Regions from separate parts of the Glutamicibacter sp. BW80 genome, predicted to be linked through region 3. Evidence: riboswitches for the same ligand, from Rfam matches in the RefSeq annotation. Region 3 holds a riboswitch; each other region holds the start of a gene.
The links. A riboswitch is a leader RNA that binds a small molecule or an ion and turns the genes downstream of it on or off. The one in region 3 is predicted to bind S-adenosylmethionine.

Region 1 (3,272 bases), on a different contig from region 3:
GGTCTGGTATTTGAAGCGGGTGTCGAAGTCGATCAGGTCCTCTTCGGCGACGACCGCGTCGGTGAAGGTGGAGGTTCCGGTGCCGGTGGTGCGCTGTCCGAAGCCGTCCCAGTCATCGGCCAGCACCACGCCGGGCTGGTGGCGGTTGACCGCGGCGATCACGCGCTTGCCGGTATCGGTGCGTTCGGCGTAGGTATCCAGCCAGTCGGCGAAGATCGAGCCGGTGGAATAGTACTTGGTGCCGTTGACCAGGAACCCTCCTGCGCCATCCGGAGTGACCTTGGTGATCACCTCGCCGACCTTCACGGTGCCGATCTCGGTCCAGGAGTTCCCCACCAGCTCCCCCGCGGCGAAGCGGGCCAGCCATTTGTCGCGGCCCGGCCCCGGAGCGGCGACCAGGCGGTCCTCAACGAAGGCGAAGTGCGCGCGCAAGGCCTGAGCGATGCTGGAGTCCGCGGCGGCCAACTCCACGAGCAATTCGAAGAGCTCGGCCAGGGTGGCCCCTGCCCCGCCGTGGGAGACCGGGACGCGCAATGCGCTGAAGCCGGCGGCGGCCAGCTCGGCCACCTGCTGGTGCGGCAGCTCTCCGCTCCGGTCGCGTTGGGCGGCGCCGTCGGCGATCTTTGCAAAGTGCGGGGCGAAGCGTTCCTTGAGTTGGGCAAGGCGATTGCGCGAGATGGCAAGTGCAGTCATCAGTTCGGTCCAATCCGTGGGTGGGGTGAGGTTTAGGTGTAGAGCGAGAGCGGCTGGGTTTCCCCGCGCAGGAAGTACGCGCCGACCTCGATCTTCTTGTAGTCCACCGGGTCATGCAGCGAGTGGGTGCGCACATTGCGCCAGAACAGATCCAGGCCCACATCATTCTGCGTCGAGGAGGAACCGGTGACCTCGAAGATGCGGTTGGCGACCTCCACGCCGATCTCGGTGGAGACCACCTTGGCTTCGGCGATTTCCACCGCCAGCGCTGCGCGTTCAGGCTGGGTGACATTCCCGGCCTTGGCCAGCAGCGCATCGAACTTGCGGCCGAGCTTCTCGGTCAGGGCGGCCACCGCGGCGGTGCGCGCCTTCAGCTCGCCCACGGTGCGCTGGAAGACGACGTCCTGCGAGTAGGTCTCCGCCTCCGAGAGGAACCAGGCGTTCTTGCGGCCCAGCAGGATCTGCTTGCCGCGGGCCAACGCGCCCTCGGCAATGCCCAGGTAGAAGTTCGCGAAGGCCAGCTGGATCCCGGGGGTGAGCAGGGTGGACACCGGCTCGTCGGTTACCGCCCCGAGCAGATCGGCGGCCTCGATGCGCACGTTGTGGTACTTCAGCGAGTTCGAGGCACTCAAGCGCTGGCCCAGGTAATCCCAGTCATCAACGATTTCCAGTCCTTCCCGGTCGCGCGGGAGGACAAAGGCCAGCACTTCGCCGTGGCGCGTTCCTCCGGAGACCTCGGCGTTCACGACGATCACCTCGCCGACTCCGGAGCCGGTGGAGAAACGCTTGGCACCGTTCAGGCGGAAGCCATCGCCCTCCGCGGTGAGCGTCAGCTGCGGGTCCACCGGATTCACCGAATCGCCCCAGAGCCAGCCGCCGGCCACGGTGCGCTGCCACCACTCGGCCTGGGTTTCGGCCGGAGCGTAGAAGGCGATGCCGGACTGGTTGATGTAGTGGTAGGCCAGCAGCTGGGAGATGGACCCGTCGGCCGCGGCCAGGATGCGGATGGTTTCAAAGGCGGTGGCCCAATGCGCTCCGGCTCCCCCGAATTCGGCCGGAACCAGCAGGTTCAGCAGACCGGCTTCGCGCAGCAGCTGCACCTCGGCGAAGGGCTGCTCGTTTTTGCGGTCGCGCTCCAGCGCATCGGCGGCCAGTGTGGCCGCGACCTGGCCGGCGATCTCGCGCCAGTGGGCGAGCTCGGCCTCGTCTGCGCTCCCGGTGTAGGGAACCCGGGGCAGTTGCGTGCTCAGTGCGGTCATTTTCGTTCTCCCTTAGAGTCTTGCTCCGAAGGAAGCAGAAAGTTGCTTTCTGCTGATCCATCGAACCTGGCGTTAGCACTAGCTGCGGAATGCAGGCTTGCTGCGGCGTCGTCGAGCCAGGTCTCTTAGCCGCTCTGGATGGTTGGTACTTCGAGTGAAACACCGCGGCATGAGCAGATGGAAGAAGGATGTAACTCGGCGGAACAGTCGGTCAGAAGTCGTCATCTTCGAGCTACATGCCTGCCGGATCAGTGGCGGAACGGCCGTCATATGACCCTCGCATGACGAAGTTTGAACTCGGGAACTCAAATGCGACCGCATAGGATGGCTGTTCACGGCAAAACGGCAGAATAGGTTGAAAGTGGATCCAGCAGGCGTCATTGCCTTCATGTTCGGGTTGCTGAGCATAACGTTGGTGGCAGCGTTCCTCGCCCCGATGGCACGGGACCGAAAGCTCGCTCGCAATGCGTCGATCGGCATCAAGACGCGCCACACTTTGGCCAGCGATGGTGCCTGGCTTGCCGGGCATCAGCAGGCTGCGCCCCTAATTGCCGTGGCCTCCTTGGCCGGCTGGGCGGCATTGGCCAGTGCAGCAGTCCTTTGCGTGCTGGGCCAGTTCGGTTTCGCCTTCGCCGCAACCGGGACCGGCTACTTGGCCGCCATCGCGTTGCTGGTGATCTCGACTGCCAAAGCGAATAAAGCCGCGCGGGGCGTCGATGCGGCTGGCCTCGGCTAATCCAGCACTGCTTAAAGAAACGGATCGCGCCATCTGCCGATGGTGCGATCCGTTTCTTTCTTGGAAAGCGTGCTGCTACAGCAGTACGGCTCCGAGAACCAGTACAGTCAGGAATGCCGCGGTGCCCTGGATGGCGGTGGCCACGCTCAAGGTCTTGTAGGCCGTGATGACCGGGATGCGGCTGAGCTGGGAGACCACCCAGAAGTAGGAATCGTTGGCATGCGAGACGACCATCGCGCCGGCGCCAACTGCCAGAACACTGAGCACCATGCCCAGTTCGGAGTCCAGACCGAGGGAACCGAGCATCGGGGCGACCAGCGCCGAGGTGGTCACCATCGACACGGTGGACGAGCCCTGCGCAGATTTCAATGCCGCGGCGATCAGGAATGGCACAGCCAAGCCGAGACCCAGACCGCTGAGCGAATCGGAGAGGATTGTGGTCAGCTCCGAGGCTGCCAGCACAGCACCAAAGGCTGCGCCGGCACCGGTAATGAGCAGGATGGGTGCCGCGGTGCGCACGGCTTCATGCATCTGCTCATTGAAGTCCGCAAGCTTCCTATTGCCGTTCAGGAGCAAGGTCGCGG
Region 2 (3,272 bases), on a different contig from region 3:
AGCGTCTCCGGGGAGATGCCGAGAATCCTGTCGTCACCCTCTTGCGGGGTGCCGCGACCGTCGGTGTTATTCGTCAGCACCCAGAGCTCGCCGGTCTCGCTGACCTTCACGTCCCGCAGGCGCCCATGGTCACCTACGAGGAACTCGGTGGAATCGTGAGGCGTGCTCAGCTCCACGGTTCGCAGGCGCTCCCCGCGCAGGTTGGCGATGTAGAGGACCCCGTCGTAAATGGTGATGCCGCTGGGGCTCGCGGACTGCGTGCTCCATTGCTGGATCGGGTCGCGGTATTCGGGATCTTCCGCAATGCCTTCGTGCGCCGGCCAGCCGTAGTTGGCTCCGGGCTCAATAATGTTCAATTCATCCCAGCGGTTCTGCCCAAACTCGCTGGCATACATGGTTCCGTCGGGAGCCCAAGCGATACCTTGTGGATTGCGATGGCCGAAACTGAATACCGGCGAACCGGGGAAGGGGTTGTCGCCGGGGACCTCGCCCTGAATGGTCAGCCGCAGGATCTTTCCGCCTAGACTTTCCAGATCTTGAGCCGAGGATTCATTTCCAGCGTCTCCCACGGTCGCGTAGAGCATCGAATCCGGTCCGATGGCTAGACGCCCCCCGTTGTGAATTCCTGCCGATGGCAATTCGGACAGGATCGTCCGCGGATGACTCAGCGCGAGCGCACCGCTGTCGCCGGAAAGTTCGAATCGCTGGATGCGGTTGCCGTCTTCTGCGGTGGAGTAGGCGAAAAGGTAGGGCTGTTGAAAGGCCAGCCCAAGCAGTCCGCCTTCGCCACCATGAACTACGTCGTCCAAGCGGATGATTTGCCGGGCAGTGCCCGCTGAATCTATTTCCACGATCCGCCCCGAATCGCGTTCTGAAACGATCAGCGTATTTTCGGCGAAGACCATGGACCAGGGGGCGGCTAGCTCGGCTGCGATCCTTCGCGGTTCGGGCGACTTGGTATCGACTGCCCTGCTGCTTGACGTGGCGCCGGGGGAACGCGGTGCTTCGGCGGCGCATCCGGTGAGCATCGCGGCGCAGGCGAGAATTCCAAGGAAAACCGTGATCTTCGGATTACCAGCTATTCGAGGCCGCATGGTTTCAGGCTAGCAAGATCCGTTCGCTATGCAAGAGGCTGGGCGCTTCGTATCGCACCGAAGGGGAGCGGTATCAGCGGGCCGCGCAGCCGCATCCGAACCCTCCGGTGATTGAATAAATTTCCGATGGACCCTCGAATACTTGTGGCTCATCGAATTTTGGGTTGAATATTTCGATTTGCGAAGCAATTTGTTTGACGCGCGGGAGCTTAGGCCAATATCGTTTTAATCAGAATCATGAGCGTCAGCTAAAGGCCCTGGCTAGCTGGCCGGCAACCCTCTATACGGTAGCGGGGTGCTCCAGGTGAAGATTCGGTGTCGCGCAACACCGCACGATACAAGTACCGCACATCGAGGCGTTAAACCTTCGACGGCGGGTAAGAGCAAGTCAAAGCTGCTTTAGCCTGCCGCCGACCGTCGCCGTACCGGTGGGCATGAAGCAAAGGAAGTCAAGGCATGTCTTTGAATCAAGAACTTGACGCACTGACGCTGCGCAAGGTTTTCGCCCAGCACCCATCGGGAATTGCCACTCTGTGCGCCGAAGTCAACGGGGAAAAGACGGGAATCGTCGCCTCCTCATTCACCGTAGGGGTTTCCTTGGAACCGGCGTTGGTGATGTTTGCCGTGCAGAAAACCTCGAACACTTGGCCGAAGCTGCGGGACGCAAATCGAATCGGCGTTTCGGTGCTCAGCGAGCGCAATGAAGGGGTCTGCAGGCAGATCGCTTCCAAGAGCGGAGATCGATTCCGCGGTGTGGACACCCACACCAGCGACGACGGCTCGTTGTTCATCCATGACTCAACGCTGTGGCTCGACACGACGATCTACAGTGAGGTTGAGGCCGGAGACCATTGGGTCATCCTGTTGCAGGTCCATGGCCATAAGGTCGCCGAGCATTTACCGTCGATTTTCCATGATTCACGATTTCACTCGTTACCAGTCCCGGAACTCGTCTAAATAGTTGTCGTCGCTTCGCGCCACCTGTCATTTTCGCTGACATGTGGCGCGCAGTCGTTTAACTGGCCCGGCGGGCTCGGACCGCGCGGGCGCGTTAAGTTCATATGACCGCAGAGGGGTGCTCTGCATCGAATTGTGGATTACTCGCCTCGAAGTTACGTTTCAGTAGCTTTTTGGAGCGGTGACTACCGCGTTCTTCACGAAGATTCTTTCCACAAAACTATCCACACCTCTGTGGATGGTACGTTGATAAGTCGGTGCAGCAGGTTGAATACACCGGAATCCCGCGAGTTATGCTGTGGATAACGTCATTTGCGAAGGTTGACTCTACAAAGAAATTAACTTTCTATCCACAGGTGTGCAAACAACAAACTCCAAGTCAGATAGTCATTAGCACAACTTAAGTGGGGTAATCCACAAGCTTCTCCCCAAGTCGCACACAGGGTCATCCACAGCTAGAGGGGGATTATCCACAGATCTTGTGGATAACAGAGTTTGCGGCTATGGATAAGAGACCTACTGTTGGCTTTGGGACTGATATATCCACAGGTACCGCCGACACGATAACGTCGGTTGGCGGTGACATGCTTGAGTGTTGCCATCATGGCACAAGGGTATTTCCCAGAGGGTCAATAGGGGATGGAAGTGTCAGTTATGAGCGCGGAGCCGGTCTACGAGAGTCAGGGTTCGGAAGCGGGTCGCACCCCGCCGCAGGATATTCCTGCCGAAATGTCGGTTCTTGGCGGCATGATGCTGTCGAAGGATGCGATCGCCGACGTGGTCGAGGCGCTGCGCGGAACAGATTTCTATCGCCCGGCCCATGAATCCATTTTTGACGCAATCATCGATCTCTACGGACGAGGCGAACCAGCCGATGCCGTGACGGTCTCCGATCTGCTCACCAAGCGCAGCGAGATCGCCCGCGTGGGTGGCGCCGCCTATCTGCACAACCTCATCCAGCAGGTGCCCACCGCCGCGAACGCCGGCTACTACGCCGAAATCGTGCGCGAACGCGCCGTATTGCGCCGCCTGGTCGATGCCGGGACCCGGATCGTCCAGATGGGCTATTCGCCCGATGGTGAGGTTGACGCGATCGTCAACGAGGCGCAGGCCGAGGTGTACAAGGTCGCCGAGAACCGCAACAGCGAAGACTACGTGCGCCTGAGCGACATCATCGAGGGAACCGTCGATGAGATCGAGAATGCGGCGAACGCCGGCGAC
Region 3 (3,272 bases):
CCCTAATCATCTGCACCCGGGTCTCGGCGCGGGGAGTGACCAGCTGTTCGGTGATCCCCTGACCGCCCAAGGCGATTCGCGGTGCGTGCTCCAACCTGACCAATTTGGTTTCAGGTACAGAGAAGAGCTGCCCGACTTCTAAGCCCAATACTTCGCAGAGCCTAAGCAATGTCGATACCGACGGGCTAGTCAAGTCTCGCTCCACGCGAGACAAGAACCCCTTGGTCAGTCCGGACATTTCAGCCACCTGGTCGATGGTCATTCGTCGGGTTTGGCGTACCCCACGCAAACGGGCACCGATATTAATCGACGAGCCGGTGGGCTCTACGGGCAGTGTTTTCATGCTCTCCCACCATTTTGACACCGGCGCAGCCCTAGATTGGCAGCACCCGGCCTACAATTCCGCTAAACCAATCCGGTTCAGGTTCCTACACTGCGTCAGTTTACCAATAGGCAACGAGAACTGCGCCGAGCTCACGCTTCAGTCCTGAAGTCAGCAACCAATCCCTCAATGCGCCGGCGCTGTTTATTCAATCGCCAAGAAACTAGACTCGGCACATGGATACCGCTGGCAATCCGTCCTCCAAGAGGCTTCGGACCTACTTGAACGAGGCCCGCAACACCGTGCTCTGGAAGTGCCAGGGACTCTCCGAGGAGTTGGCCCGCCGCCCCATGACGGATACCGGAACCCACATGCTTGGTGTCATCTACCACCTAGCAATCACCGAATACGGTTATTTCGGCGAGTGCCTAGGTCGTGTGCCCAACGATCGGCATGTGCTTCAACTACTGCAAAGCGATGAACCGCAGATCGACTTCCTGCCTCCGGCCAGCTTCTCGGTAGAAGATGTTCTCGCGTTGTACCGAAAATCCATCGCATTTGCCGAACACGCGCTTGACGAATTGAACTTAGAATCCCCGGCAGAGGTCCCCTGGTGGTCCGTGCATCGGCATACCACCGTGGAGCATCTTATTGTTCATATGATCGCGGAGACCTCCCGGCATGCCGGGCATCTCGATATCGTTCGAGAGCTTCTCGACGGACAGGTAGGACTGCGCGAACAGGCGAGAAATATCCCTGGATTCAGCGCTGAGCAATGGAAGGAACAACGCTCCTCGCTGCAGCGAATCGCCGAGCAGTCCTAACAACGATTCTTCGCCAAATCTTGCTCATAGCTCTGGCAGGGCACCGCCTCTAACAGGCCGCATAGGCTCGCGCTAGCTCGGATGGCCCTGACCGAGCCCAGCGACTAGGAGCACCACCTGGTGAAACTGCCGGTCCGTAGCCTGGCGTTGGTCCCAACGGACCAGAGGCGTTGGACCTGAGCGGCATATTGCGCAGCGATACTCCCGCGCGGCTCGGGCAGGCCTGGCGGCATCGACGGCGGGTCGGGAGGGGAGCCACTTGCCGGAGATCGGTCACCGGGCCAGCCACCGGTAGTGCCCGATGTCCAGATCCCCGCCCGGCGACCTTCGCCTGCGCCAAGCGCAGGGTTCTTGTGGGCGCGGTCCGTGCACCTCCCGGTGCTCGGCTCTGCTTCCCATGAGGCCCGCGAGAGCCGAGTATGACGTCTCACTACGCATCCGGACAGCCCACGGGTGTAGCATCGTGGTGTTGCTTCACGAGATGCGGCGCCAAGCTCCGACTGGCCGCACACCAACCCCAGGTTCATGGGTGGTTCGGATGAAGAAGCGGTCCGTACTCCAACCGGCTACGGGCAAGAGCTCTTTTAAGGGTCCACGATAGTTATGGCTTCAAACGTCCTTCCCATTATTGACCTGCAAACCGGCCAGGTGCAGTTTCCGCTTCGCGGAGTCTGGGTCAGCTACTACGTCACCGACCCGCACCTGCTCACCCGATTGCTAGCCAGAACCGTGGGTCCGCCGAGCTTCGACAGGCAGCGCGAGGAACTTTCGGTATTCGTGGCAGCCCGAGGGCAAAACCCTGGCGCCGCTAAGGTATTTAGTCTTGCCAAATTCCCAGTGCTCGACTCACTCACTAAACTAGGGGGTTGAACCTAACCCGGATCATCTGCCCGTGAATGATCCAATTCTGCCGCAGGAGACTCATCCCCGTGATGGCCCCAACCTCAATTCCCGAACCATCCAAGGCGCAGATCCGCCGCTGGCGCCAGTACATGGCCGATGAGGTCGCCGAAGGTGCGATCTACCGTGAACTGGCCGAAAAGCGCACCGGACAAGAACGCCAGATTCTCCGTGGGCTAGCCGAAGCGGAAGAACGCCACGAAAATTACTGGCGCGCTAAGCTCGGTGAACACGTGCGCCCGGTCCGTCCGTCGATGCGGCGCACCATGTTGCGTTTCATGGCCCGGCATTTCGGTTCGGTGTTTGTCTTGGCGCTGGCCCAGCGTGCCGAAGGCAACTCTCCTTACGCCACCGATCAGGATGCCGCGCCGCAAATGGCCGCGGATGAGCAAGTGCATGAGGAAGTCATCCGTGCTTTGGCTACGGCCGGCAGATCCCGGCTGTCCGGCAACTTCCGAGCCGCGGTGTTCGGCGCAAATGACGGGCTCGTTTCGAATCTGGCCTTGGTCATGGGCATCGGCGCCACCGGTGTGGCCTCGTCCCTCGTGCTCTTCTCCGGAATTGCCGGCCTGCTGGCCGGCGCGCTGTCCATGGCTGCCGGGGAATTCGTGTCAGTCCGTTCCCAACGTGAGCTTCTCACCGCGTCGCGCCCTACCCAAGTCACGCTTTCTGCCGCCCGTGACCTCGATCTTGACGCCAATGAATTGGTGTTGATCTACAAAGCACGTGGCATGAACAATGAGGACGCCGAACACCGCGCGGCAGAACGCATGGGGCTGTTTACCTGCGATTGCAACCCCTCCTTCTCACTCCATCCAGAAGTTCGCAGCGCGGAACTGGAACGCGAACATGAGGAGCTTGGTTCGGCACCGGGAGCCGCCATTTCTTCGTTCATGTTCTTTGCTTCGGGCGCAGTCATTCCGATCCTGCCCTACATCTTTGGGCTCACCGGGCTAGCTGCGGTGAGCGTGGCGGTCGCTTTGGTCAGCATCGCGTTGCTGCTCACCGGCGGCGTCGTTGGCCTGCTATCCGGTGCGTCCCCGCTCAAACGTGGCGTGCGTCAGCTGGCCATTGGCTTGGGTGCGGCCGCTGTAACCTACTGCTTGGGCTTGCTTTTCGGCACCACCGTGGCTTAGCTCCAAAAGCAGACTGCTGGCCGTTGCCCCAACATGACACAGCTTGAGGCACCGGCCACTATCGTTGTTAGAACCGCGTGCGGCGCCGCA

Region 1: linked by a shared signal. The riboswitch ahead of CIK76_RS00045 (acyl-CoA dehydrogenase family protein) and the one ahead of CIK76_RS18415 (hypothetical protein) in region 3 are both predicted to bind S-adenosylmethionine.
Region 2: linked by a shared signal. The riboswitch ahead of CIK76_RS00605 (flavin reductase family protein) and the one ahead of CIK76_RS18415 (hypothetical protein) in region 3 are both predicted to bind S-adenosylmethionine.

What each region holds. Positions count from the first base shown of each region.
Region 1 is NZ_NRGV01000001.1:6,102-9,373, forward strand. It holds gene CIK76_RS00040 (acyl-CoA dehydrogenase family protein) at 1-693, opposite strand, end outside; gene CIK76_RS00045 (acyl-CoA dehydrogenase family protein) at 726-1,952, opposite strand; SAM riboswitch class I at 2,007-2,097, opposite strand; gene CIK76_RS00050 (SdpI family protein) at 2,314-2,688, shown strand; gene CIK76_RS00055 (GntP family permease) at 2,764-3,272, opposite strand, start outside.
Region 2 is NZ_NRGV01000001.1:133,353-136,624, reverse strand. It holds gene CIK76_RS00610 (PQQ-dependent sugar dehydrogenase) at 1-1,094, opposite strand, end outside; SAM riboswitch class IV at 1,328-1,444, shown strand; gene CIK76_RS00605 (flavin reductase family protein) at 1,551-2,051, shown strand; gene dnaB (replicative DNA helicase) at 2,706-3,272, shown strand, end outside.
Region 3 is NZ_NRGV01000075.1:116,040-119,311, forward strand. It holds gene CIK76_RS18405 (helix-turn-helix domain-containing protein) at 1-343, opposite strand, end outside; gene CIK76_RS18410 (DinB family protein) at 559-1,146, shown strand; SAM riboswitch class IV at 1,619-1,731, shown strand; gene CIK76_RS18415 (hypothetical protein) at 1,750-2,016, shown strand; gene CIK76_RS18420 (VIT1/CCC1 family protein) at 2,079-3,182, shown strand; gene CIK76_RS18425 (LOG family protein) at 3,250-3,272, opposite strand, start outside.